Regions from separate parts of the Mesorhizobium abyssinicae genome, predicted to be linked through region 1. Evidence: riboswitches for the same ligand, from Rfam matches in the RefSeq annotation. Region 1 holds a riboswitch; the other holds the start of a gene.

The links. Region 1 has a riboswitch for thiamine pyrophosphate ahead of thiC (phosphomethylpyrimidine synthase ThiC). Riboswitches for the same ligand answer to the same signal wherever they lie in the genome.
Region 2: it holds a riboswitch for thiamine pyrophosphate, as region 1 does, so the genes downstream of both, thiB (thiamine ABC transporter substrate binding subunit) here and thiC (phosphomethylpyrimidine synthase ThiC) in region 1, are expected to answer to the same signal.

Annotation. Positions count from the first base shown of each region.
Region 1 covers NZ_JARAKC010000004.1:25,658-29,060, reverse strand. The annotation lists gene thiO (glycine oxidase ThiO) at 1-10, opposite strand, end outside; gene thiC (phosphomethylpyrimidine synthase ThiC) at 7-1,842, opposite strand; TPP riboswitch at 1,946-2,062, opposite strand; gene PU724_RS10515 (FkbM family methyltransferase) at 2,158-2,910, opposite strand; gene PU724_RS10510 (hypothetical protein) at 2,907-3,403, opposite strand, start outside.
Region 2 covers NZ_JARAKC010000006.1:364,621-368,023, reverse strand. The annotation lists gene PU724_RS16675 (ABC-F family ATP-binding cassette domain-containing protein) at 1-956, opposite strand, end outside; gene PU724_RS16670 (thiamine diphosphokinase) at 958-1,602, opposite strand; TPP riboswitch at 1,704-1,817, shown strand; gene thiB (thiamine ABC transporter substrate binding subunit) at 1,861-2,865, shown strand; gene thiP (thiamine/thiamine pyrophosphate ABC transporter permease) at 3,276-3,403, shown strand, end outside.

The DNA of each region.
Region 1 (3,403 bases):
GCACCTTCATGACGGCTGGGCCGCCTTTGACATCAGCGGCGCGCCGATCTCGTCCGCCGGCACGTAGAGATCGCCGCCCTCACGGTATTTCGCCGCCATCGCCGCCATGCCTTCTTTCTGTGCCTCGGCCCGGATGTCGTGGGAAATGCGCATGGAGCAGAATTTCGGCCCGCACATCGAGCAGAAATGCGCCAGCTTGTGCGCCTCCTTGGGCAAGGTCTCGTCGTGGAAGGAGCGCGCCGTTTCGGGGTCGAGCGACAGGTTGAACTGGTCTTCCCAGCGGAACTCGAACCGCGCGCGGGAAAGCGCATCGTCCCTGACCTTCGCCGCAGGGTGGCCCTTGGCGAGATCCGCGGCATGGGCGGCGATCTTATAGGTGATCACGCCGGTCTTGACGTCATTGCGGTCGGGCAGGCCGAGATGTTCCTTCGGCGTGACGTAGCAGAGCATTGCCGTGCCGAACCAGCCGATCATGGCAGCACCTATGCCGGAGGTGATGTGATCGTAGCCCGGCGCGATGTCCGTGGTGAGCGGCCCCAGCGTATAGAACGGCGCCTCGCCGCAGACGGCGAGCTGCTTGTCCATGTTCTGCTTGATCTTGTGCATCGGCACATGACCGGGCCCCTCGATCATCACCTGGCAGTCCTTGGCCCAGGCGATCTGAGTCAGCTCGCCTAGCGTTTCCAGCTCGGCGAACTGCGCGGCGTCGTTGGCGTCGGCGATCGAGCCCGGACGAAGCCCGTCGCCGAGCGAGAAGGACACGTCGTAGGCACGGCAGATGTCGCAGATCTCGGCGAAGTGTTCGTAGAGGAAGCTCTCGCGGTGGTGGTGCAGGCACCATTTGGCCATGATCGAGCCGCCGCGCGAGACGATCCCGGTCACCCGGTCGACGGTCAGCGGGATATAGTGCAGCCGCACGCCGGCGTGGATGGTGAAATAGTCTACGCCCTGCTCGGCCTGCTCGATCAGCGTGTCGCGATAGACCTCCCAGGTCAGGTCCTCGGCGATGCCGCCGACCTTTTCCAGCGCCTGGTAAAGCGGCACCGTGCCGATCGGCACCGGCGCATTGCGCACGATCCATTCGCGGATGTTGTGGATGTTGCGGCCCGTCGACAGGTCCATCACCGTGTCGGCGCCCCAGCGGATCGCCCACACCATCTTCTCGACCTCTTCGGCCATCGACGAGGTGACGGCGGAGTTGCCGATATTGGCGTTAATCTTGACCAGGAAATTGCGGCCGATGATCATCGGCTCGCTCTCGGGATGATTGATGTTGGCGGGAATGATCGCCCGTCCGCGCGCCACTTCGTCGCGCACGAATTCCGGCGTCACGAAGTCGGGGATTGCCGCGCCGAAGGCTTCTCCGTCGCGCTCGAGATTGCCGCGCAGGGCCTCGCGGCCCAGATTCTCGCGGATCGCGACGAACTCCATTTCGGGCGTGATGATGCCGGCGCGCGCATAGGCAAGCTGGGTCACCGCCTTGCCGGCTTTCGCCCGCAGCGGACGATTGCGGATCGGAAATTCCGGCGTCAGGCGCTCGCCTGTCGCGAACCCGTTGTCTTCCGGACGCACATGGCGGCCGTCATAGGCTTCGACATCGCCGCGTGCTGTAACCCATTCCTGGCGAAGCCGGGCAAGGCCCTTTTCGATGTTGGTTTCGACAGCCGGGTCGGTATAGGCGCCGGATGGATCGTAAACGGTAACGGGCGGCTCGCCGGCCGTCGGATGGACGGAGATCTCGCGCATCGGCACTTTGATCTGGGGGTGGAGGCTGCCTTGCTTGTGGATCTTGCGCGAGGCGGGCAACGGCCCCGTCGACACGGTGGGGGTAAGGGCATTCATCTTGAGGCTCCTTTGCTCATGCATTGGAGACCCAGTTCTGTGCCGGAAGGATGAAAAGACGCTTTGGTCGCCCTGCCGAAACAGGACCTCGGGCATAGACTCCCGCAAAGCGCTTGCACCGTCCCTACGCCAGTATGAACTGGATCAGGTTCAACGGGTCACTGCGCCGCGAAAGCCAGCAGTATCTCAGCCCCTTGCCGGGACTCCCCTGGTGAATGCCTCAGGTTGGACGGGCCGGCGCCGCTTTGTCAAGCCGTGTTCGGCCGGCGCGGCGGCGGGAGAGACTTGCCCTTGTGGACGGGAGGTCGGCGAAACTCAGGCGAAAGCCCAGACGTCCTCGGCCTGGAAGCCGACCTGGTAGCCAGCGGTCTTCAGTTTGACCACCACCTGGCCGATCTCGGCCGCCGGCAGCGCGCCGACTTCGATCTTGATCATGCCGGGACGGTAGCGCTTGAGGTCGAGCTGCTCGAACACCATCCAGTCGGCGCCCTCGCAATCGACGAGGAAGGCGTCGATATAGGCAATGCCGTTGCGGTCGAGCAGCGTCTGCAGTGTCTCCGACGGCACCTCGATGTCCTTGAGGTGCGGCGCGAACTTGTTGAAGTTGGCGTCCGCCTCGCCCCAGGCGTTCTTGCCCGACATCAGATTGGTGTCGGTTACCGACGAGCAGCCGATGAACTCGATCGGCAGCGTGCCGTCTTCGAGCGCGGCGGCGTCAAATGTATGAACGGTGATCGTCCCCCTGGTCCGCGTCACCGCCACAGGCTCGATGATGAAGCGCCCGGTATCGGGATAGTTGGCGCGCAGGCGCTTCTGATTGTAGGGGATCGGTTCGACCAGCATCGCCCGCGCCCTTGGAATGCGGTGCAGCCAGGGCGTGACGTCGTCGAATAGGGCGCCGTCGCAGGCGCCGACATTGACCATCTGGAACGGCCTGCCGCCGAAGCGTGCCATCAGCGCCGCCCGGGCGAGGAACTTCGTGCCGCGCAGCGCCGGCCCGCGATCGAGCAGCCCGGCCGGAAGGCCGAACGAGAGCGCGATGCGCGCCAGGTTGGAAACGGAACTCATTGCGTGTCTCCGGGCTTGTCTCCGCCAACGACGTGCGGCGCGACGCGACGCTGGCCGGCCGAGGCCCATAGCGCCATCAGCGGGCCAGCAAGCAGCAGGAAGGGCGGCAGCAGGTTGGGGAAATAGATGCGTGTGTCGTGGATCGGGAACACCGTGAACTTGGCCAGAACGCCGAGCACCAGCGCCGCAAGCAGGATACCGGCGCGACGGTGGAGGCGGAAACCGGCGCGGCCAAGCGCGTACCATCCGGCCAGCGCCAGCACCGAGACGCCCACCCAACTGTTGGCGTTGATCGCACGCAGCAGCGAGGCGGCGAAGGCCTTGAGGTAGGCCGCGAGCGAGAATGGCGGCTCGAAGCCGTCCATGTTGTAGTGCTGCTCGATCGTGGAGAACCACAGATGCGGCCACCAGCCGGGGTGCTGGGCCCAGTGCGAAATGGCGAAATAGGCAATGAAGGAGGCGGCAAAGCCCGCCAGCGCGCCCCAGGCCCTTT
Region 2 (3,403 bases), on a different contig from region 1:
GCGCCGTTCGGCCCGACCAGGCCGACGCGGTCGCCGCGCTGGATGCGGGTGGAAAAACCCCTGACCACGGTGAGGTCGCCGAAGCTCTTTTCGATGCTCTTGGCCTCGATCACCAGCTTGCCGGACTCGGCGGCGTCGCTGGCCACCAGGGTGGCAGTGCCCTCGGCGCCGCGATGGCTGCGGAAACGCTGGCGCATGGTCTGCAACTCGCCGAGCCGTCGCATGTTGCGCTTGCGCCGTGCGGTCACGCCGTAGCGCAGCCAGTGCTCCTCGCGCACGATCTGGCGGCCGAGCTTGTGCTGCTCGCGCTCTTCCTCTTCCAGCACCTGGTCGCGCCATTCCTCGAAATGGCCAAAGCCCTTGTCCAGCCGCTTGGTCTGGCCGCGGTCGAGCCAGACGGTGGCGCGCGACACGCGCTCGAGGAAGCGGCGGTCGTGCGAGATCAGGATCACCGCCGAGGAGGTGCGGGCAAGCTCCTCCTCCAGCCATTCGATCACCGACAGGTCGAGATGGTTGGTCGGCTCGTCCAGCAGCAGAATGTCGGGCTCCGGCGCCATGACGCGGGCAAGGGCGGCGCGGCGCGCCTCGCCGCCGGACAGGTCGTTCGGCCGCTCCTCGCCGGTGAGGCCGAGATGCTCCATCAGATAGGTGGCGCGGTAGGGATCGTCGGCCGGCCCGAGCCCCGCCTCGACATAGGCGCGCACATTGGCGAAGCCATCCATGTCGGGCATTTGCGGCAGGTAGCGCACCGTCGCCGAAGGCTGGCGGAACACCTCGCCGTCCTGTGGCTCGATCATGCCGGCGGCGATCTTGAGCAGCGTCGACTTGCCGGAGCCGTTGCGGCCGACCAGCGCGATCTTGTCCCCGGCGGATGCGCTGAGTGCCGCCCCGTCGAGCAGCGGCGTGCCGCCGAAGGTCAGTCTTATCCCGTCGAGATTGAGAAGAGGCGGGGCCATGTCAGCTTTCAGGAAGAGGATAGGGGTGAGCGAGCAGCAGCGCGCGGCCGTGGCCGAGAGCGATCTCAAGCCGCCCCTTGACCTCGTTGGATATAGTCAGCGACGAGCCGAACGCCACCTCGACATGGTCGAGCGGCCATTTGGCGCCGGTGACGCTGAGGCCGGAAAGATCGGAAAAGCCGAGCACTGAAAACAGCGTGCCGTCGGCATAGTCGAAGCCGGCCTTGCCCGGCAGAAGGGGGATGCCCTCCTGCGCGCCGCTGGTCAAAAGCACGCTGATGCCGGCCTCGGCCAGGCGGACGGCGAGGGCCAGATGCAGGAAGGCGTGGTCGGCACGCTTGCCGCCGAAGGCGCCGGCCAGCACCAGGGCGGTGGCGCCGCGCTCGAGGGCGGCAGCGATCGCCAGCTCGCCGTCCGTCTTGTCCTTCTCGGCCGGAAACACCTGGCGCGGCACGGCGGCCAGATCATGCGGCAAGTCCGCCGGCACGGAATCGAAATCGCCGACCCAGAGCTCGGGCGTCAGGCCCAGCATGCGGGCATGGCCGATGCCGCCATCGGCGGCGATGACGCGCGCGCCGGCGAGCTGGCTCTCGAGCCTAGGCGTGCGGACGAGGTCGCCGCCAAGCAGGATGGTGAATGTGCCCATGGGCGTCGCCCTTATCAGCCTCGCCGGCGAAACGGAAGCGGCGCCTTGGAAACCCGGCAAACTTCCGCTTGCGCGGTGCCGTGGCCGGGCCTATGTGTCGAAACGCTCTAACGGGGTGCCGGACGCGGGTTTTCGCGGGCCGGCTGAGAGGCAATCGCCAACCCGCTGAACCTGATCCGGTTTGTACCGGCGGAGGGATTAGACGTTTCGGAACATCCGACGCCTCAATTCCTTTCAACACCAACGAAGGAGGCGCCGATGCGCACGCTCTTATCCCACCTTGTTCTGGCCACCGGCCTGGTTTCGCTTCTCGCGGGCCCTGCGGCCGCGAAGGACAAGCTCACCGTCTACACCTATGAAAGCTTCACCGCCGAGTGGGGGCCAGGCCCGGCGGTGAAGAAGGAATTCGAGGCCGAATGCGGCTGCGATCTCGAATTCGTCTCGGTCGCCGATGGCGTGGCGTTGCTCAACCGCGTCAAGCTGGAAGGCGCGGCGACCAAGGCCGACATCGTGCTCGGCCTCGACACCAACCTGACGGCGGAAGCCAAGGCGAGCGGCCTGTTCGCACCGCATGGCGGCGTGTCCGGCCTCAACGTCCCCGGCGACTGGAGCGACGACACGTTCGTGCCGTTCGACTACGGCTATTTCGCCGTCGTCTACGACACCGAAAAGCTGAAAGTCCCGCCGAAGAGCCTGAAGGAACTGGTCGAGGGCAGCGCCACTGACAAGATCGTCATCCAGGATCCGCGCACCTCGACGCCCGGCCTCGGCCTGCTGCTCTGGGTGAAGTCGGTCTATGGGGACAAGGCGCCGGAAGCCTGGGCCAAACTCAAGCCCAAGGTGCTGACGGTGACGCCGGGCTGGAGCGAGGCCTATGGCCTGTTCACCAAGGGCGAAGCGCCGATGGTGCTGTCCTACACGACCTCGCCGGCCTATCACATGGTCGCGGAAAACACCGAGCGCTACCAGGCGGCGTCCTTCGAGGAGGGCGAATATCTGCAGATCGAGGTTGCCGGCATCACCACGGCAGGGGCGAAGAATCCACTGGCCGAAAAATTCATCGCCTTCATGACCGGCCCGAAATTCCAGGATGTCATCCCCGAGACCAACTGGATGTTCCCGGCCGGCAAGACCGACAATCCGCTCAATCCGGCCTTCGACAAACTGGTCAAGCCGACCAAGACCTTGCTGTTCAGCGCCGAAGAGGTCGCCGCCAACCGCAAGGCCTGGGTGGATGAATGGCTGGCGGCGATGAGCAAGTAGGTTTTTCGATGCTTGCGCCAAGCCACCCCCGCAAGGGGGGACAGATCACACAATCTTCGGAAGGGAGCCTTTGCCGTTGAGGACAGGCGCCGGCTCGGATGACTTGGCATCCTTCCTCTCCCCCGTCGATCGGGGGAGAGGTGGCGAGCGAAGCTCGACGGAGTGGGGGTCGACCTTGGCGCGCATCAAGACGATGCTTGCACGCGATCCTCTTTCCTGTGTCCGCTGCGGCGGTTTCCAGGTGGTTCCCCCACTCCGTCGCCGCTTCGCGGCGCCACCTCTCCCCCCTCCGGAGGGAGAGGAAAGGAGCCTCCGCGGGGGAGATGGCCGGCAGGACAGAGGGGGGCGCGAAGGAACTCGACGTTCATTGAGTTCGGGCCAACCAGCCATCCGGAGACTGGTGGTGCAGCGTGCAGCTCGCGCCTCGCTCTGACCCCCGCATCACCGCCGGCATCGCCGCGCTAGGCGCCATCGCCTTGCTGATCGGCGGGGCGTTTGCCGGCCTTGTCCTCGAAGGCGCGCATGATTTCTCCGGCGC